2 regions of the Actinoplanes sp. NPDC048791 genome follow, and region 2 is predicted to be linked to the other one. Evidence: riboswitches for the same ligand, from Rfam matches in the RefSeq annotation. Region 2 holds a riboswitch; the other holds the start of a gene.
The links. A riboswitch is a leader RNA that binds a small molecule or an ion and turns the genes downstream of it on or off. The one in region 2 is predicted to bind cobalamin.
Positions count from the first base shown of each region.

Region 1: it holds a riboswitch for cobalamin, as region 2 does, so the genes downstream of both, AB0C29_RS03085 (hypothetical protein) here and AB0C29_RS33415 (ATP-binding protein) in region 2, are expected to answer to the same signal.

Region 1 covers NZ_JBEZGQ010000017.1:27-16,276, reverse strand. The annotation lists gene AB0C29_RS03160 (phosphatase PAP2 family protein) at 1-316, shown strand, start outside; gene AB0C29_RS03155 (hypothetical protein) at 398-1,612, shown strand; gene AB0C29_RS03150 (FeoA family protein) at 1,703-2,011, shown strand; gene AB0C29_RS03145 (ferrous iron transporter B) at 2,008-3,966, shown strand; gene AB0C29_RS03140 (NifU family protein) at 3,966-4,493, shown strand; gene AB0C29_RS03135 (hypothetical protein) at 4,490-5,308, opposite strand; gene AB0C29_RS03130 (bifunctional diguanylate cyclase/phosphodiesterase) at 5,593-7,539, opposite strand; gene AB0C29_RS03125 (response regulator transcription factor) at 7,646-8,332, opposite strand; gene AB0C29_RS03120 (ATP-binding protein) at 8,459-9,922, shown strand; gene AB0C29_RS03115 (VTT domain-containing protein) at 10,179-10,808, shown strand; gene AB0C29_RS03110 (alkaline phosphatase family protein) at 10,895-11,764, shown strand; gene AB0C29_RS03105 (M48 family metalloprotease) at 11,773-12,654, opposite strand; gene AB0C29_RS03100 (BlaI/MecI/CopY family transcriptional regulator) at 12,651-13,031, opposite strand; gene AB0C29_RS03095 (phosphatase PAP2 family protein) at 13,119-13,787, shown strand; gene AB0C29_RS03090 (S8 family serine peptidase) at 13,869-14,582, opposite strand; gene AB0C29_RS03085 (hypothetical protein) at 14,473-14,961, opposite strand; cobalamin riboswitch at 15,016-15,196, opposite strand; partial or broken gene AB0C29_RS03080 (ABC transporter substrate-binding protein) at 15,372-16,250, shown strand, end outside.
Region 2 covers NZ_JBEZGQ010000643.1:144-4,589, forward strand. The annotation lists partial or broken gene AB0C29_RS33415 (ATP-binding protein) at 1-1,830, opposite strand, end outside; cobalamin riboswitch at 1,861-1,989, opposite strand; gene AB0C29_RS33420 (FGGY-family carbohydrate kinase) at 2,155-2,565, opposite strand; partial or broken gene AB0C29_RS33425 (MMPL family transporter) at 2,604-3,305, shown strand; partial or broken gene AB0C29_RS33430 (TerC/Alx family metal homeostasis membrane protein) at 3,532-4,446, opposite strand, start outside.

The DNA of each region.
Region 1 (16,250 bases), on a different contig from region 2:
GTTCCAGACCCACGCCGTCCACCAGCTGGTCGCCCACGAACCGGGAGTGTCGCTGCCCAGTGACCACGCCACCGCGGCCTTCGCACTGGCCGTCGGCGTCGGTTTGTTCCTGCACCGCGGTTGGGGTCTGGTCCTGGCGGCGGCCGCTCTCATCGTGGGCTTCTCACGGGTGTGGGTGGGAGTGCACTACCCGGGCGACATCGCGGCCGCGGTCCTCATCGCCGTCGTCGCCGGCTTGACGGTGGTCGTCAGCCGGCACGCGCGACGGTCCCTGGAGCCGGCCCCGCCGGACGGGCTGACCATGCCGAAAAGGTGATACCTGCCGCCCGGCCGACGCGACCGGGCGCGTCCTGCAACGCGGGCATGCTGTACCTACGCTGAGGCCATCATGGGTGTCTTGACCAAATCACGCCGGCGGGTCGTGCGCCGTCTCGGGATCGTGGCGATCGTCATGGCGTTGATCGTGGCCGGCTATGTCTCATACGTTGCCGTCCGCCATGTCAGGCCCGTCGCGCTCCCGGTCGCATCCGGGCCGTATCTGGTGGGACGTTCGCGGGTGGAGTGGACCGACCCGGCTCGCGTCGACCCGCTCGCACCCACCGCCGGCGAGCCGCGTCGGTTGGCCGTCTGGTTGTGGTACCCGGCTGTCGCGGGCGGCGACATGCGCCCCGCGCCGTACACGCCGGGACCCTGGGTGCAACTGCATCTTGCCGCTCCGGTGGGCTGGGCCGAGTCCGACTTCACCGCGATCCGCACCGGCGCGTACGAATATGCGCCCGTGGCCCCCGGGCGATTCCCCATCGTGGTACTGGAACCCGGAATGGGCTTTTCCGCCCCGCAGTACTCGGTGCTCGCTGAAAGCCTCGCGGGGCACGGCTTCATGGTCGCCGCGGTCACTCCCACCTACAGCGCCAACCTGACCGTGCTCGGCGGCAGGATCGTCGGTGCCGAGAAGGCCGGCAATCCACCGCAGCTGGGCAGCCACTCCGGAGAACCCGGCGCGCAAGCCGACCGGCTCGTCGGGATATGGGCGGCCGACGCCCACTTCGTTGCCGCCGAAGTTGCGGCGCTTGATCGCGGCGGGGCCCTCGCGGGTCACATCGACGCCACCCGGGTGGCCTACATCGGTCATTCCTTCGGTGGGGCCGCGGCACTGGAAGCGTGCCGCAGTGATCCGGCCTGCGCCGGTGCGGTCGACATGGACGGCACCCAGTTCGGTCCCGTCGCCCGGAAGGGTCTGCACTCACCGACGCTGGTTCTGGGTCATGAGAATTCCTGCGTGACCGGCGGGTGCACCCCGTCCGGCCCGGACGACCGAGACGACCTCGCGGTGGCACAGTCGTTGATCGCCGCGAGCAGCGGCCCGGTATGGGCGTTCACCATCGACGGCACCGCGCACTTCGACTTCACCGACTACGCCGCCTACTACCTGGCGACGCCGCTGCGCCGATTCCTCGCGCTGGGCTCGCTCGACGGGCGGCGAGCGCTCACCATCACCAGCTCCCTGGTGACGACGTTCCTCGACCAGGCGATGCTCGGCCACAAATCCGCAGCGCTGAATACCAGCAAAAGCCCCTATCCCGAGGTACGCGTCACTCATCTACCGCGCTGACGGACGACGGTCACCGTTTCCCGCACAGGTCACGAAACATTTGTCCGACAGGATGTAGGTGGTAAAGGTAGCCTTACCTATAGTGGGTGGGTGACTCGAGGAACCCCCGCGGCCGTCCGGCCGCCCCGGATGACCGGCGATGCCCGCCCTCCGGGCCAGGTCGTGACCCTTGCTCAGCTGGCACCCGGCTGCCGTGCCCTGCTCACGGGCTTCGCTGTGGCCGCGCCGCCGTCGATCGTGCGGCGCCTGGAAGACCTCGGCTTCGCGGCGGGCACGGAGGTGGAGGTCGCACGCCGGGCACCGCTGCGAGACCCGCTGATCTACCGGGTGAGGGACTACGACATCTGCCTACGCCGCGCGGAGGCGGCTTACCTGCTGGTCCGCGAGATCCGCCGATGAGTGCCCAATGCCACGACGCCGACGGCGGGGGAGGCGGCGTTGACGTCACGACGCCGCGGATCGCCCTGGCCGGCAGCCCGAACGCCGGAAAGACCAGCGTCTTCAACGCGCTGACCGGGCTGCGCGCCAAGACCGGGAACTATCCCGGGGTGACCGTGTCCCGCTTCATCGGCACGAGCCGGATCGCCGGCGACGATTATCTGATCGAGGATCTGCCGGGCACCTACAGCCTCGAGCCGATCAGCCCGGACGAGCAGATCATGGTCGACGTGCTGGACGGCCGGATCGACGGGGAGCGGCGCCCGGACGCCGTGCTGGCCGTGGTCGACGCCACCACGTTGCGGCGGTCGCTGAGGTTTGTCGCGCAGGTGCTCGGCCGCGGCCTGCCGACCGCGGTGGTGGTGACGTTCACCGATGAGCTGACCGCGCGGCAGGGCAGCCTGGACGTGGAGGCGTTCGAGGAGGCGCTCGGCGTGCCCGTGATCCGGGTGGTCGGCAACCGCGGGCAGGGCATCGACCGGTTGCGCGAGGTGATCATCGGATGGCGTTCGTGGTCGGCGCCGGTCCTCGCGCCGCCGGCCGACCGCGCCGAGTTGGACGCCTGGGTGACGTCCGTGCTCGCCTTCGCCGGTTACCGGTCACCCGGGCGGCACACGGTGACCCAGCGGGTCGATGCGGTGCTGCTGCACCCGGTGGCCGGCACGATCGTCTTCATCGCCGTCATGGTGCTGTTCTTCCAGACGGTGTTCACGCTGGCCGCGCCCTTGCAGGGATACGTGGAGACGTTTTTCGGATGGTTGTCCGGCTTGGTTTCCACGCACGTCGCCAACCCGTGGTTGGCCGGTCTGCTCGGCGACGCCATCATCGGCGGGGTCGGCTCGGTCGTGGTCTTCGTCCCGCAGATCATGCTGCTGTTCCTGCTGATCGCCTTCCTCGAGGGCGTCGGCTACATGTCCCGGGCGGCGTTCCTGATGGATCGCGTGATGGCCCGGGCCGGGCTGGAAGGGCGGGCTTTTGTCTCCCTGCTGTCGTCGTTCGCCTGCGCGATCCCCGGCATCATGGCGACCCGCTCCCTGCCGTCGGCCAAGGACCGTCTCGCCACGATGATGGCCGCGCCGCTGATCACCTGCTCGGCCCGCCTGCCGGTGTACGTGTTGATGATCGGCCTGCTGGTGGACCCGTCGGCGCACGTCGGGCCGCTCGGCCTGCAAGGTCTGATCATGTTCGGCATGTACCTGCTCGGTGCCGTGTCGGCCATGCTCGCCGCCTGGGCTTTCAAGAAGATCGGCGGGCGCCGCGGCACGACGATGCCGTTCTACATGGAGATGCCGCCCTACCGGCTGCCCACCCTGCGGTCCGTGCTGATCGCCATGTGGGAGTCGGCGCGGACCTTCGTCCGCAAGTGCTCGACCATCATCGCGGCCACCACCGTCGCGTTGTGGTTGCTGCTGAACCTGCCCCTGCACGGCGACGCCGACCTGCGCGCGCACGGCGTCGACCCGGCCAACGACACCGCGGTCTCCGCGTATGTCGCCGACCACAGCTACGCTGCGGGACTCGGTCGTCTGGTCTCGCCGGTGTTCGACCCGCTCGGCTTCGACTGGCGGATCAACATCGGCGTGCTGTCCGCCCAGTCCGCCCGCGAGACCTTCGTCGCCACCCTGGGCCAGGTCGCCGCCGCTGAGGACCCCGAACATCCGGCACAGGCGTTGCGCGCCATGACTCATCCTGACGGGCCGCGCGCCGGGCAGCCCGTCTTCACCGCGCCCACCATCGCGGCGCTGCTGGTCTACTTCGCGTTCGCCCTGCAGTGCATGGCCACCGTCGGCATCCTGCGACGGGAGACCGGTGGCTGGAAATGGCCTCTCGTGGCCTTCACCTACCTGACCACACTGGCCTGGCTGATGGCGTTCCTCGCCAGAACGGTCACCGCGCTGGTCACCGGGAGCGGCTGATGATCCCCATCCACCCTCAGCCCTGCGCGGGACGGCCGGACCGGCTGCGCTGGATCACACCGGCGGGGGTGCTGCCTTTCACCGGCGTACCCGCGACCGTGCCGGAGCCGGTGGCCGCCCTGCTTGCCGAGGGCGTGCTCGCCGACATCCAGGTGGAGACGGCCGCGGTCGTGACCACCCTGTCGACTGGCCGGTCCTGGGCGGGCGACGGCTCGCGGGTTCGTTCTGCCCTGCACGCGGCCCTCGACCACCCGGCTGGCTGGGCCGCCGGCGATGCTGGCGGCGACACCGCCGACGAACCTCTGCGGGCTGCAACCGAGGCGCTGCTCACCGGCGCCGTCGGCGACCTCGCACTCTCGCACGGTGGCAGCATCCAGTTGCTCGAGGTCCGCGATGGAGTTGTCACGGTGCGCATGAAGGGTGCTTGTCACGGCTGCCCGGCGGCGCAGGTCACGCTGCGGCAGCGACTCGAGGACCAGCTACGGCGCCGTTGCCCGGATGTCCGCGCGGTTGTCGACGCCGGTTAGTGGGGCCGGGCGGCGGGATGCTGACGCCGGATGGCCAGGATCGCGACGACGGCCGCGAGCAGGACGGCGGAGGCGGCGTACCGATCCAGGGCGAGGCCCCCTTTGGCGAGGGGTTTGTCGAGGAAGTCGCCGACCACGGCGCCCAGCGGCCGGGTCAGGACGAACGCCGCCCAGAACAGCAGTGTGTGCGACAGACGGGTCCAGCGGTACGCCGCGGCGATGACCGCCAGCAGGGCGGTGAACAGCAGCGCGCCGCCGGTGTACTCGAGGCCGATCGTGTCGGCCGTCCAGTCGCCCAGGGCGGTGCCCAGCGTCTGTGAGAACAGAATGGTCAGCCAGTAGAACCCTTCGGTGCGTGGTGTCTGAACACTGGTCACCGCGATCGTGCCGGTCGCCCGGTACCACAAGCCGAAGGAGGCGAGCAGGCAGATGATCAGAATGGTGGTGCCGCCCGGGTAACCGACGCCCAGGTCCCGGTCGACGTAGTCGGCGATCGTGGTGCCCAGCGTCGTGGTCGCGATGATGGTGAACCAGTAGACCCACTGGTTGAATCGCGCCGCTCGGACCTGCAGGACGACTGCGGCCAGGAAGACGATCGCGAAGATGAAGGTGCTGGTGAGGTAGCCCAGGCCCATCGACATGGACAGCGAATCGCCGCCGGTCTCGCCGAGCGTGGTGGCGAGGATCTTCACCACCCAGAAGCCGACGGTGATGGCCGGCACCTTGGCGACGAAGTCGCGTAGTCGTTCGGTCGCCTCGTCAGCTGAAGGCAGATCTATCTGCGGATTTCCGAAGGGCAGGTGTGGCTGGGGCATGAGCGGACTCCGTTCCGACCGTGTATCGACCAGGACAAAACACCACCAGATGGTACACCTACGACTTGTAGGACTTGGGTGGTTGTCCGTGGTCGGGCGGCGCGGGGAAGGCATCACCTCACGGCTGCACCAACAGCCTGACCGCTGTGCAAGTTCCGATCGCCCTGGTGTTGGTGGGACCGGTGGTGTGGTTCCCGCTACGGTCGCGCACTCGCGGCTGAGGCAGTGCGGCCATTGCGACCAGGCGAGTCCGGTCCGACGAGATGAACGACGGCAGCGGGTCCTCAGCTGATCGCGAGGACGTCCGTACCCGGGTGTGCGGGTTGCTGTTCCAGCCAGTCGGTGAGGACCGCGGCGGGCATCGGCCGGGCGTAGTGAAAACCCTGGGCGAGGTCGCATCCGAGTTGGCGGAGAGCCGCGACGTGGGCGGCGGTTTCGACGCCTTCGGCGACCACGGTGAGGCCCAGGTTGTGGCCGAGGTCGACGGCGCCGCGGACCAGGGCGGCGTCGTTGGCGTTGCTGTCCATGGCGAAGACGAAGCTTCTGTCGATCTTCAGCTCGTCGATCGGCAGGCGTCTGAGGTAGGACAGGGATGAGTATCCGGTGCCGAAGTCGTCGATGGACAGGCTGATTCCGAGGCCGTGCAGCCGGTTCAGGGTGGTGAGCGCGAGGGCGGGATTGGCCATCACGGCGGTTTCAGTGACTTCGAGGCGGAGCAGCGTGGCCGGCAGGTCGACCTCGTGGAGCAGCCCGGTGATCTGCTCGACCAGCTGGGGGTCGAGCAGGCAGCGGGGGGAGAGGTTGACCGCGATAGCGGTGGGCCGGTCGGCGTCGAGCCAGGCCCGTCCCTGCTTGACGGCGTGGCGCAGCACGTGGAGGGTGAGCCGGTTGATCAGGCCGGTGGTCTCGGCGATCGGGATGAACTCGGCCGGTGAGACTGCTCCGCGTACGGGATGCTGCCACCGCAGCAGTGCCTCCGCCCCGCAGGCCGCGCCCGACCGCAGATCGATTTTGGGTTGGTAGTGCAGCTCGAGTTGGTCGGTGGCGTCCAGCGCGCGGCGCAAGTCGCCGAGTAATTGCAGGCGGGCGGTGTCCCCGCTGTGCATGTCGGGGGCGTACAGGACCGCCCCGGTCTTGGCTTCCTTGGCCGCATACCGGGCGATCTCCGCGTGCCTCAGCAGCGCGCCCGTGGCCCCCGGTCCGGTCGAGGCGGCCGCACCGATACTGGTCTCCACGTCGACGCTGATGCCGCCGACGACGAAACTGCGGTGGAGCTCGTCGGTCAGCCGGCCGGCCAGGGCGAGCGCCTCGTCCGCGCCGGTGGCCGGCAGCAGGACGGCGAACTCGTCGGCGGAGAGCCGGGCCACCGTGTCGCCGGTCCGGACGGTGGCCTCAACCCGCTGGGCGACCTGCCGTAGGAGGTCGTCGCCGTGGGTGTGGCCGAGCGCGTCGTTGACTTCCTTGAACCGGTCCAGGTCGAGGGTCAGGACCGCGACGTCGCCGCCGGCGCCGGGGAGGTCGGCCAGCCGTTCGGCGAGCAGCACCCGGTTGCCCGAACCGGTCAGGTCGTCGTGCAGAGCCCGGCGCCGGCTCTCGGCGGACTGCCGCAGCAGCGCGCGCTGGTAGCCGACGGTGACAGCGGTGAAGACGGCGAGCAGTGCGAGCCCCACCGCGAAACCGGCGACGGTGGTGACGAAGACGACGCTCTCCACCCGGTGCAGGTCGCGCAGGGTCTGTTGCGCCGCGCGCGCATGGGCGTCGGTGGCCGCCTGGACCACGTCACTGATGCGGGTGAAGGTGGGATCGACCTCGTTGTTGTCGATGAGCAGGGCGGTGGCCGGATCGCCGGCGTCCACCGCGGTGAACATCCGGGAAATGGCGGTCACATAGTCCCCGTGCATCGACTCCAGCGAGGCCACCCGCATACGGTCATCGCTGGTTCCCCGCAGAGAGACGTCGTTGAGTGCCTGGTGCAGGTCGGCGCCGGCCTGGCGGTGACGCTCACGAACGTCTGGGCCGGGTTCGAGGCGGTATTTGCGTTCGAGCGATTCCTCGGCGGCCACGGCGTTGTAGGCACGGTTGTAGGCCTCGGCGAGCATCGCTGACCGGCCCGCGGTCTGCGCCGAACCCCGGGTGCGGGCGGCGCCGAGCACGCTGAGGGCTGTCAGAGCGAGCAGCACGACGGCGAGACCGACCGCCGCGGCGCGGCGGACCCGCTGTGACCGACCCACTCCGGTTACCTCCCAAGGCTGTGCTGCGTTCGCAGACTATGGGGTCACATCGGCGTGGTGATCGACGATCTGAGGTCTCTGCGCTGTGGAATCAGCTGCCCGCGGTTCAGCCGCCGTCGGTGGCGAGGCGGTAGCCGGCGCCGCGGACGGTCTCGATCGCGGTGCGCCCGAACGGGTGGTCGATCTTCTTGCGCAGGTAGCCGATGTAAACCTCGACGATGTTGGGGTCGCCGGTGAAGTGAGCGTCCCACACGTTCTCCAGGATGGCGGTTTTGGTCATCGCCTGCCCGCGATGGCGCAGTAGGAACTCGAGCATCGCGAACTCGCGCGGGGTGACGGCGATCGACGCGTCACCGCGGGCGACTCGCCGGGCCGAAGGGTCGAGAGTCAGGTCCCCGGCCCGCAGCACCGCCGGACGTTCGGGTGCGCCGCGCCGTACCAGGGCGCGCAGCCGGGCGATCAGCACGACGAACGAGAACGGTTTGATCAGATAGTCATCGGCGCCGAGATCGAACGCGTCGGCCTGGTCGTACTCGCCGTCCTTGGCGGTCAGCATGAGGACCGGCGTCCAGATGCCGCGCTCGCGTAGCCGGCGGCAGATCTCGTAGCCGTTCAGACCGGGCAGCATGATGTCCAGCACCAGCACGTCGTAAACGCCGTGGGGTGTTTCCGTCGCGCTCCAGAGTCCGTCGACGCCGTTGCGGGCGAGATCGACCGTGAACCCTTCGGCGGCGAGCCCGTCGCGGATCGTTTCGGCCAGTTCCACTTCGTCCTCGACCACCAGCACCCGCATGTCGACCCCCTTGTCCCCGGTCAGCGTGAACCATCGTGGCTGAAGACGCGCTGAACACGCTGATCAAGCCGCGTGCTGCGGGGGCTTTCAGCCGGTACTCAGCACCCGGGTCGTTACGGTGAGGTCATGCGGAAGGTGGCGGTGGTCCGGCGCTTCAAACGCAGGCTGGGCGTCCGGCTGCGCTCCGCCCTGGCCGCGGCGGTGGTGGTGGTCGTCGCGTCACTGCTGGCCGGCGGCGTCTTGTTGATCACCGCGCGCGCGGTGCTGGTGGACAACGTCACCTCTACCGCCACCGACCGGGCCGGCCAGGTGGTCGCCGTGCTGCAGGGCGGCGAGGGCGATCTGAGCGCGTTGCTACGCCCGTCGGCGCGCGAACGCACAGTCGTACAGGTCGTCGACGACTCAGGCCGGGTGGCGGCGGCGTCGGACGCGCTCGCCGGGCAGGCGCCGATCTCCGCGCTGCGGCCCGGCGCCGGCCGGCGTGTCTCTGAACAGCGACGCCTGGCGTTCGTCCACGACGAACCGTTTCAGATCGTGGCGGTGGGGGTGAGCACCCGTGACGGTGTGCGGACCGTGCTGGTCGGCGAGTCGCTCGACACCGTCGACGACGGCACCGAGGCGGTCATCGCGGCGTTGCTGGTCGGGCTGCCGCTGCTCGCGATCCTGGTGGGAGCTGCAACGTTCTACTTCGTCGGGCGCACGCTGCACCCGGTCGAGAACATGCGGGCGCAGGCGGCGTCGATCACTTCCCGGAATCTGCACGCGCGCCTGCCGGTTCCCGCCGCGGACGACGAGATAGCCGCGTTGGCTTCGACGATGAACACGATGTTGGACCGCATCGAGTCCGCGTCCGCGGCGCAGCGCCGCTTCGTGGCAGACGCCAGTCACGAGCTGCGCAGCCCGCTGGCCACGGTGCAGGCCAACGCCGACCTGCTGGACGGCGCCGATCTCGATGCGGCACCGGCCCGGTCGGTGGCCCGGATCCGGCGCGAGAGTGCCCGGATGGCCCGGCTGGTCGAGGACTTGTTGCTGCTGGCCCGCGTCGACGACCACCGCTTGCAGGTGCGTCGCGAGGACGTCGACCTGGACGACCTGGCCTATGCCGAACGCGAGCGGATCGTCCTGGAGCATCCTGGGCTGGCCGTCGACGCGGCCATCGAGCCGGTGCGGGTGGTGGGTGATCCTGATGCGCTGCATCGGGTGTTGCGCAATCTCGTCGACAACGCGGCGCGGCACGCCGCCGGGTCGGTGCAGCTGGCGGTACGGGCGGTGGACGGCGTCGCGGAAGTGGTCGTCGGTAACGACGGCCCGCCGATCGGGCCCGCCGACCGCGAGCGGATCTTCGACCGGTTCGTCCGCCTCGACGACAGCCGTTCGCGGGCAGGTGGTGGAACCGGGCTGGGTCTGCCCATCGCCCGGGACATCGTCACGGCCCATGGTGGCGTGCTCCTGGTGGACGATCTCGATGTCGGCGCCGCCATGCGCATCAGGTTGTCGCTGCGGGACGGGCCCTGCAACAACGCCAACGACAAATCGTCAGCGGCGCCGGCGTCGGTCGTCGACTCGACGGAGCACAAGCGCCACCGCTGATCAGTGCCGCGCTCTCGAGGGCGGTCTCCAAGCCGGTCTGCGGCAGCGCCGCAAACGTGCTGATCCGCGCGCTGTGGCTCGCGAGATCACTTCACCGACCCGGCGGTGACCGGTGAAGGGCCGATCACAGGTTCGGTGCCCTAGCCTCAGCGCGAGCTACGGCTTCTCCTACGGGTTGTAGGTTTAAGGTTTCTTTTCACGGGAACGTGTGAACGCTCAGGTCAGCTGTCTGTCGATGTGAAAGGGCATGTCACCGATGCCTTCGTTCCTGGACCCGCAATGGCTGATCTCCACGTTCGGGCTGATCGGCATCCTGCTCCTGGTCTTCGCCGAGTCCGGGCTGCTCATCGGCTTCTTCCTGCCCGGCGACTCCCTGCTGTTCACCGCGGGTCTGCTGTTGGCCGACGGCACCTACCTGCACCAGCCGTTGTGGCTGATGTGCCTGCTGGTGTCGGTCGCCGCGGTGCTGGGCGATCAGTTCGGTTACCTGTTCGGCCGAAGGTTCGGGCCCGCGCTGTTCCGCCGCCCGAACTCCAAGCTGTTCAAGCAGCAGAATCTGACCCGCGCCCAACGATTCTTCGAGCGCTACGGGGCACGGTCGATCGTGTTGGCGCGGTTCGTGCCGATCGTGCGTACCTTCACGCCGATCGTGGCGGGCGCGAGCCGCATGCACTACCGGACCTTCTTGATCTACAACGTGCTGGGCGGCACGTTGTGGGGCTGCGGCGTCACGATCCTCGGGTTCTTCCTCGGGCAGGACAGCTTCGTGCGGTCCAACATCGAACTCATCCTGATCGCGATCGTCGTTGTCTCTGTCGCCCCGATCGCCGTCGAGCTGCTACGGGCCCGCCGTCGTTCGCGCCGGGCGGAGGCGGAACTCCACTGACCCTTCCGGCGTGTCAGTACAGGAATCGGGCGGATACCTACAAGATGTAGGAGTTAGGGAGAAAGCGGCGAGATCAGGGGACTGTCATGACGTGGACCAGACGAACGGGCGCGGCCGTCGCCGCCGCCCTGTTGCTCGGCGGTATGGCCACGGCCGACAACCCCGACCCCTCCGTTGCGGTGGCCTCCGTCAGTGCCGTCACCAGGCCGGATCACGTGGTGATCGTGATGTTGGAGAACAAGCGGTACGACGCAGTCATCGGTGACAAGAAGGTGCCGTGGGTCAACACGCTGGCCGCGAGCGGTGCGAACTTCACCCGGTTCTACGCCGAGACGCATCCCAGCCAGCCGAACTATCTCGCGCTGTTCTCCGGCTCGACCCAAGGGGTACGGGACAACAACTGCCCGCACAACCTCGGCGCGCGCCCCAACCTGGGCCGTCAGCTGATCGATGCCGGCTACCGCTTCACGGGCTACTCCGAAGGCCTGCCCCGGGCCGGTTGGCACGGATGTGCGCACGGCCGATATGTGCGACGGCACGTCCCCTGGGTGAACTTCAGCAACGTCCCCGCGAGCGCGCACCAGCCGTACACGGCCTTTCCGCGCGACTACCGCAAGCTGCCGACGGTGGCGTTCGTCATCCCGGACCTCTGCCACGACATGCACGACTGCCCCAAAGCGGAGGCCGACGCCTGGCTGAAAAAGGAGTTCGCACCGTACGTCGCTTGGGCGAGCACCCACAACAGCCTGTTCATTCTCACCTTCGACGAGGACAACCGCACGGGCGGCAACCACATCGCCACGATCATGGCCGGCGCCGGAGTGCGGCCGGGCCGGTATCCGGCTCGTGTCGACCACTACGGGCTGTTGCGAACTCTGCAGGAGATGTACGGCCTGCGACCGACCGGTTTCGCCACCCGTGCGGCGGCAGTGCGCGGCGTTTGGGCAAGTCGCTGATCGTGCGCTCAGAGCCAGGCGCGGGCCAGCGCGACGAACTCGGTCGTCGCTACGGCGGAAGCGGCCAGGCAGCCGGCGGCGAGCAGGCCAGGACCCAGCAGACGGCGGCGGCGCGGAGTGGGGGAGGGCTCCACGAGGGCTCGGACCCGATGGACGACGGTTCCGCCGTGCATGCCGAGTCCGGGCACCGGTTCCGTGTCGATCGTCGCCAGGGCGGCTCGGGCGACGGCCTTCGCGGTCAGGCCACGGTCGTCGACGGCCGCAGCCGCGTCCTCGTCGGCCCATCGCTCGACCAGGTAAGCCACCGCCGCCCGGACCGGGATCAGCAGGGGATTCATCGCGGCCGCGGCGGCGGTCAGGGCGACGAGACGATGGTGGCCACGGGCGAGGTGGGCGCGCTCGTGGGCGAACAGGACCCGCCGTTCGTCGGTGTCGAGCAGCCGCAGCATGCCGCTGGTCACCAGCAGATGTCCCGGCCGACCCGGGACCGCCACGGCCAGCGGGGCTGACCAGTCGGCCACCACCAAGCCGTCATGCGGGCTGCCGGCGGCCCGCAAGCGGCGGTGTGTGCTGGTGCGCATCCGGACGTCACGGATGAGCCGCAGGCCGCCCCAGGCCAGTAGCGCGGCGGCGAGCAGCGCAACCGGGCCCGGTACCGGTTCGGGCAGCTCCACACCGGGAAGGTTGTCCAGAGCGGCGAGTGGCGGTACGTCATCGAGCAGGGTCAGTGCCAGCAGGGTCAGTGACCACGTCGAGCACAGCGCCGTGATGAGGCCGAACCCGGTCAGTCCACGAGCGAGCAGTCCGGGTGCGCCCCGGCCGGCGAGCCGGCCGGCGCTCAGAGTCAGCGGCAACGCCAGCAGCAGCGGCAGATAGATCGCGACGTTCACGGTCGGCCGGAATCCGTGTCGGTGAGTAGCTTACGCAGCGTGGCCGCGTCGTCGTCATCCAGCGATGCGGCGAACTGCTGCAGGACGGCATGCCGGTCCGGCAGGCCCGCGAGTGCGGCCCGCATCCGCCCCGCAGCCGCGGTGGCGGCGTCCTCAACCGGCCAGTACACGTGCCCGCGACCGGCCCTGCGCCGCTGCACGAGCTTCTTCTCGTGCAGCCGGATCAAGATCGTCTGCACAGTGTTGTAGGCGAGGTCGCCGCCGATCGCGCTCTGCACGTCGGCTGTCGTCAACGGCTCACCGCGGCTCCAGAGCAACCCCATGACCTCGGACTCCAACGAGCCCGGGGCACGCCTACCCTCTGCTGCGCTCACCATTTCGTCAACCTCACGAGGCTCAGGATAGCCCGCGTCGCCGTCCCCGGGTTCAGTAAACCTACAGGGTGTAGGGGATACCGTCGGCGGGTGACCCTCCGTCTGTTCGAACACCGCCGGGCCGACCGAATCGCACTCATGGTCGCCGGCCTGGCGGCACTGGCCTTCGTTGTGCTGATGTTGGTCGTGCTGAGCCGCCCGGGCATGTTGCAGCACCTCGACACGGCCGTCAATGGCCGAGCCCACCGGTTCGGCCTGCAGCATCCGCTCTGGCTGTCGACGATGTCCGCCATCACCCGAACCGGCAGCACGACATATCTCGCCCCGGCAGCCTCGGTGGCCTGTCTCGCGCTGCTGCGGTGGCGCGAGTGGCGGCAGGCGGCCTTCGTCGCCGTGGCCGCCCTGGTCACTGTCGGGCTCCGTCTGCTGATCGTGGTCAACGTGGCTCGCCCGCGGCCGGCCGGCTGGCTCACCTCGGCGTCCGGCTGGTCCTTCCCCTCGGGGCACAGCACCGCCGCAGCAGCCGCCGCCGCAATCGCGGTCATCGTCGGATGGCCACTGCTGCGCCGGCGGCGGGACCGACTGGTGCTGGCCGGCGTGACGGGTGCCTGGGCAATCGCTGTCGGGGTCAGCCGGGTAGCGCTGGGCGTGCACTGGCCCAGTGACGTTCTGGGCGCCTGGCTGCTGGTCGCAGCGGTCGTCCCGCCGATCGCCGTCGGTGTCGGGGCCTTCCCGGCTCGGCGGGACGGCAAGCGCTGAGGTTGACCCGGGAGTACGTCAGCCGGCAGGCCGTAGTCACCCGCCTGGTCGTAACATTGCTCGGCCCCGGCTGTCTGCGTGTCAGCTCCAGCTGCGGCCGCTCCATGATCGGCCGGTCCAGGTGCCCGCGGACCACGAACGCCCGGTCCAGACGCCTGCTGACCAGGAGCGTCCGGTCCACGTGCTGCCAGACCGGGAGCGTCCGGTCCACATGTTTGAGGACCATGTCGCTGTTGCCCAAGTCCTGGTCGCCCAAGAGGTACCGGTGAAGCCGGGGCCGACCCAGGCGGTGCCGTTCCACGTGCCGCCGGTCCACGCCTTGCCGCTCTTGGCATTGGAAGCCCAGATGGCGGCCGCCCAGGGCTTGCCGAAGATGTCCTTCTCTCCGAGCAGGGCGATGCCGGTGACGGAGTCGGTGACGTAGCTGGCGCCCCGGGCGCCTTGCAGCGTGCCGAGCCCGGTCGCGGAAGCAAATTTCTGCTTGGCCTTGTCGCTCGGTGCGGCCAGCGCAGCAGCTTCGGCGATGTCGAGCTGGCCGGCGCCGGTGGAGACAGGGTCGGCGCCCGGCAGCGGGTCGGCTGTCTGGACGAGCAGTCCCTTGACCTCGTCGGGAGTGAGCTTGGGCCGTTGCTGCAGCAGCAAGGCCACGGAGCCGGAGATCACGGCCGCGGCCTGGGAGGTGCCGCTACCGCGGAAGAAACGGGGCTGACCGGTCGCGTCGGTTACGCGGGCACCCGGATAGTTGCTGTCGATGAACGAGTTTCTCCCAACTCTCCCGGTCGCCGGCACCTTCATCGATGAAAGCGCTGGAGAACGAGGCGTAGACGAAGTCCGGCTCGGCCTCGAGGAGCTTCTCCTTCGACGGGTACTCCTTGGCCAGTACCGGGATCTTGCCGTAGGCGGCGGCGTATTGCGACAGGATCGCGTCGTCGAGGTAGGCGGTGCCGATCATCCGGTCCTGCAAGCCCAGGGCCAGCATGATCTCGGTGGCGGGCTGGTTCATCGTGACCGCTCGGGCCGGCGGCTTGGTGACGGTCAGGGGTGCACCGCAGTTGGCGAGCGTGACCGGTCCGGTCGACGCGGACGGGGCGGTATCGGGTTCGTCCGCGGTGGCGGAGCAGCCCGCGAGCAGGACGATCAGGACGGACAACGGCGCGGCAGCGCGCCAGGACACAGGGGACCGAAGAGCGCGCACGCGCATGGGGACCGCCTTCCAGCACCTCGTGGAGGGGTCGTTCGGTGCCGTGGCCGGTCTCCTGGCTGACGGGATGTGCGTCTGCGGCCGGCCTTCCCGAGCTGGCGCTCAGTGACCTCGCGAACGACGAGGGCCGCAGATCTCCCGATCACAGTGGCGAGGGCCGCACCGGTTTCACACCGGCTTCCCGAACACCACGGCAGCGCCACCCTAGCCGCCGTGGGTGGAGTTGACCACGGTGATGAACGCCTCTCGACCGCTGAGCCCGGTGCCTTATTGCAAGTTCTATGCAACTGCGTCAGCATGGCGGTAGCAGTTTCCGATCGCGCCAGAAGCCTTCGCCGGCCGGTGATACCGGCCTGCCCAGACCCTGGGAGTCAACCCCTGTGATGGTCCGATCGCAGCCTCTCGCGCGCTGTCTCGCAGCCGCGGCCACCGGCGTCCTGTTGCTGGCCGCCTGCTCCTCGACGCCGGCCGCGCCGGGATCATCGGCGGCGAACGCAGCCTTCGTGGTGGCGACCGCCGGCGAGCCGGACACGCTGAACCCGGTGCTGAACTACGGCGTCGACGGCGCGTCACTGATCTTCGACGGTCTCGTCGCCCGGGACGCCGGCAACGCGCTGGTCCCGGCTTTGGCGGCCGAACTGCCCACCGTCTCTGCGGACGGCAGGACGGTCACGGCGACGTTGCGCTCCGGGGTGACCTTTCACGACGGCACCCCGCTCACCGCGGCGGACGTCGTGTTCACCTACCAGGCCGTACTGGATCCGAAGGTCGACTCGACGCTGCGCTCGGACCTGGACATGCTCACCGCGGTCACCGCACCGGACCCGGCCACCGTCGTGTTCACCCTCAAGTACGCCTACGCGCCGTTCCTGCAGCGACTGACCCTGGGCATCGTGCCCGCCAAGGCACTCAGCGGGCAGGACATCAACAAGGCTGCCTTCAACCGGCAGCCCGTCGGGACCGGACCGTACAAGGTGGAGTCGTGGACCGCCGGTGACCGTCTCGTGCTCGCCGCGAACGACACCTACTGGGGCGGCCGACCCGCCAACCGTAAACTCGTCGTCGCGTTCGTCGCCGACGACAATGTCCGGGCGCAGCGGATGCGCTCGGGCGAGTTCGACGCGGCCGAACTGGCTCCCAAGCTCGCCGCCGGCTTCGACAACGCCGCCGGCTACACGGTGCAGCGGGTGCCGACAGCTGACTACCGCGGGGTGATGCTGCCGCTGAACAACCCGGTCACCGGAGACCTCGCCGTCCGCAAG
Region 2 (4,446 bases):
CACCTGATCCGCGGTCGACCCCCGGAAGGTGATCATGCCGATCCGGTCCCGCCGCTGGTACGCGTCCCGCAGCAGCGAAAGCACAGCGGTCTTGACGACGGTCATCCGCTTCCGTGCGGCCATCGACCCGGACGCGTCCACGACGAACAGGACCAGGTTGGCCTCACGCCCGACATGCACGGCCTCCCGCAGGTCACGCGGCTGCACCACCCCCATCCGGCGCACGGCTTCGGCCCGCCTGCCCGCCGGAGAAGCGGCACCGGAGACAGGCGGCCGGCCGGCCTGCGCACCCGCCGCGGCAATTCGACGCGCCGGCGGCGGAACGATCACGGGTCCGGTAAGGGCACCGCGGTGGATGGCAGCTCGCAAAGTGGCCGGCAGATGCGGCGCACCGGCGAGCTTGCCGCGCGGAACCCGCGAGCCGACCACCCGTCCACGCCGCGCGAAGGCCGGCGACCGACGCCCGGCATGCCCGCCCTCGCCGCGAGCAGAGATCCGCAGCGTCCGCGGCCGGTAGGCGACACCCGCCTGAGCCGCCGCACCCCCGCTCACCTTGCGCTGCTCATCAGCCGGCGCCTCAGCGGCGGCATCCCCCGGAGCCTGCTCAACCGGCCCGGAAGGCTCGTCACTTCGCGGAGACCCGCCGGAGCCGGGACCGCCGGAGCCAGGAGCGCCGGAGCCGGGACCGCCGGAATCCGGACCACCAGAGTCAGCCCCGCCAGAATCGGGACCGCCGGAATCAGGACCACCGGAATCAGGACCACCGGAATCAGGCCCGTCAGGACCATCACCAGGCGGCGGATCGTCGTCCGGATCATCCTGAGCGGCCTGGTCCAGCGCCTCTTCCAACCGCTCCTCATCCGTACCCGGCGGATCAAGCGGATCCTTACGACGCCGATGCGGCAACGCCAGCCGCGCCGCATCCCGAATGTCCTCGGCCGTCACCCGATCGCGGCCGTGCCACGCTGCCAGGGCCACTGCACACCGCGCCACGACGATGTCCGCGCGCATCCCGTCGACGCCGTAGGCCAGGCACACCCGGGCGATCCGGTCCAGCTCAGCGTCCGGCAGCTGCACGAACGGCACCCGCTCCCGAGCCGCCAGGATCCGCTCGGCCAGGGCTTTCTCGTCGGCCGCGAACCGGGCCGCGAACGCCTCCGGGCCGGCCTCGTACGCCAGCCTCCGCCGGACCACCTCGGCCCGCAGCTTCGCGTCGCGCGGGGCGGCGACCGTCACGACCAGGCCGAACCGGTCGACCAGCTGCGGGCGGGGCTCGCCCTCCTCGGGGTTCATCGTGCCGACCAGCAGGAACCGGGCCGCGTGCTTGACCGACACCCCGTCGCGCTCGACGTGGGCGCGGCCCATCGCCGCCGCGTCGAGCAGCAGATCCACCAGGTGGTCCGGCAGCAGGTTGACCTCGTCGACGTAGAGAGCGCCGCGGTGGGCCGCGGCGAGCAGACCCGGCTCGTACGCCTTGACGCCGTCCGCGAGCGCACGCTGGATCTCCAGGGTGCCGACGACCCGGTCCTCGGTGGCACCGACGGGCAGCTCGACCAGCGTGGCGGGACGGTGGCCGTGCGGCGCGCCGGGCTCGTGCGGTCCGTCGGGGCAGCCGGGGTCGGGCGCCGCGGGGTCACAGGCGAAGCGGCAGCCGCGGACCACGTCGACCTCGGGCAACAGGGTGGCCAGGGCGCGGACGACCGTCGACTTGGCCGTGCCCTTCTCGCCGCGGACCAGGACCCCGCCCACGGCGGGGGACACAGCGGTCAGCAGCAGCGCGAGCCGCAGGTCGTCGAGGCCGACGACGGCAGAGAACGGGTACGGCGTCACGCCCGGTCCTTTCCGCGGGTCCGCGCCCGCGTGTGGAAGGTACGAGCGGCCGGAGTCTCCTGACTTCCGGGGACGAACCCCGGTCACAGTGGCGGGACCGTCCCGGTCTCCCACCGGGTTCCTCCACTGCCGCTCGCGAGCCACTCTTTCTCACGGCCCGGCACGCCGTCAACGCGGGGCCGCGTGGGCATCCTCACCACCCGGCCCACGCCCAGCTCAACGCCCCCGGCCCGGCCGCCGGCCCTCGGTCGGAAGGATCCCGGGCCGGCCGCCGGGCCGGGAAAGGCCACGGGCCGGGAAAGGCCCCGGGCGGGGAACAGCCGCTCAGCCGACCCCCGGCAGCGCCTTCTCCGTGTCCGGCAGCGGCTCCGGAGCGAGCTTGTCCAGCTCCTTGAGCACATCCGTGACCGCCAGCGCCGACTGCTCCACCAGCGGCCGCATCCGCCGGTACAGGTCGGCGTTCTTCGGGTCCGGCCGTTCGTGCTCGGTGATCGCCACCAGCGCCGCCGCCTCGTCCAGGTCGGGCAGCTCGCCCAGCGCGTGCCGGGCCAGCAGGCAGGCGCCCAGCGCCGTCCCCTCCGGCGTGTCGGCGATCGCCACCGGCAGGTCCAGCGCCGCGGCCAGGATGCCGACCCACAGCTCCGAGGCGACCGCCCCGCCGGTGGCCCGGACCTCGGTCATCGCGATGCCCTCGTCGGCGAACGTGTCCCGGACCAGCGCCAGCTGCTGGCACACCCCCTCGACCGCGGCCCGGACCAGGTGGCAGCACCAGCGTGGCCGTCACCGGCGCGACCGCCGTCGGCGTCGACGTATCGCAGAAGCTCACCGCCGCCCTGCCCCGGTACCTGGGCGTGGTGATCGGGCTGTCGTTCCTGTTGCTGCTGCTGGCGTTCCGCTCGGTGCTGGTGCCGTTGAAGGCGGCCGCCGGTTTCCTGCTGACCACGGGGGCCACCTTCGGCATCACGGTCGCGGTCTTCCAGCTGGGCCGGGCGGCGGACCTGTTCGGCGTGGACCGGCCGGGGCCGCTGGTCAGCTTCCTGCCGATCATCATGACCGGGGTGCTCTTCGGGCTGGCCATGGACTACGAGGTGTTCATCGTGTCCCGCGTACGCGAGGACTTCGTGCACGCCGGGCCCCCGAGTGACGCGACCGCGACCGCGGCGACCGTGGCCGGGGTCGGGCACGGCGCCCGGGTGGTGACCGCCGCGGCGCTGATCATGGCGGCCGTCTTCGGCGGGTTCGTGCTGATCGACGACCCGACCATCAAGGCGATCGGCTTCGGGCTGGCGCTCGGGGTGCTCATCGACGCGTTCGTCGTACGGATGACGCTGGTGCCCGCCGTGCTGACCCTGCTGGGCCGCCGGGCCTGGGCCTTCCCGCGCTGGCTGGACCGGATCACGCCGCGGGTGGACATCGAGGGCGACAGCCTGCACCGGCCGGAGCCGGCCGACGCTCCCGAGCTGGTCAGACTCTGACGAAGCAGGTGCCGGCGGTGACCCGCTCGTCGTGCACCCGGTGCGCCCGGCGCAGCAGGTCCATCAGCGCGTCCTCCTGGCGGATCCGGGCCCGATACTTCTCCGGCAGCCGCTTGAGGTGCGCCTCCTCGTCGAGCAGCTTGTGGTAGATCTCGTCGCAGTAGCGCGGGTCGGTCTCGATGTCGAGGAACTCGGTCGCGTGCCGCCGCGCCGCCGCGACGTACGTCTGCGCCCGGCCCTTGGGGCTGAGCAGCGACGCGATCACCGTGATGATCAGCACGCCGATGATGAAGGCCAGCGAGGCCCCGGTGCTGATCTCGACCACGTCGATGTGCTCGCCGCCGTTGATGAAGGGCACATTGTTCTCGTGGAGGGCGTGCAGGATCAGCTTCACGCCGATGAAGGCCAGGATCGCGGCCAGCCCGTACGAGAGGTAGATGAGCCGGTCCAGCAGCCCGTCCAGCAGGAAGTAGAGCTGGCGCAGGCCCAGCAGCGAGAACGCCGTGGCCGTGAAGACCAGGTAGACGCTCTGGGTGAGACCGAAGATGGCCGGGATCGAGTCCAGCGCGAACAGGATGTCGGTGCCGCCGATCGCCACCATGACCAGGAGCATCGGGGTCAGCACCCGCTTGCCGTCCTGGACGGTGAACAGCTTGTCGCCGTCGTAGTCGTCGGAGGTGCGCAGGAAACGCCGGGCGAGCCGGATGATGACGTTGTCGGCCGACCGGTCCTCACTGTCGTCGCCCTTGAGCAGGTTGCCCGCGGTGATCAGCAGGATCAGGCCGAACAGGTAGAAGACCCAGGCGAACGAGTTGATCAGCGCCGCGCCCAGGAAGATGAAGCCGGTCCGGGCGATCAGCGAGAAGACGATGCCGAAGAGCAGCACCTTCTGCTGGTCGGCCCGCGGCACCTTGAAACTGTTGAGCAGCACCAGGAAGACGAAGAGGTTGTCGACCGACAGCGCCTTCTCGGTCACCCAGCCTGCGAAGTACTCCGCGCCCATGTCGCGGCCGCCGAAGATGAACACCCCGAAGCCGAAGACGATGGCCAGGCCGACGTAGACCGCGGACCAGGCCCCGGCCTCGCGCAGCGTCGGGATGTGCGCGCGCCGGACGTGGAAGTAGAAGTCGAAGAGGACGAG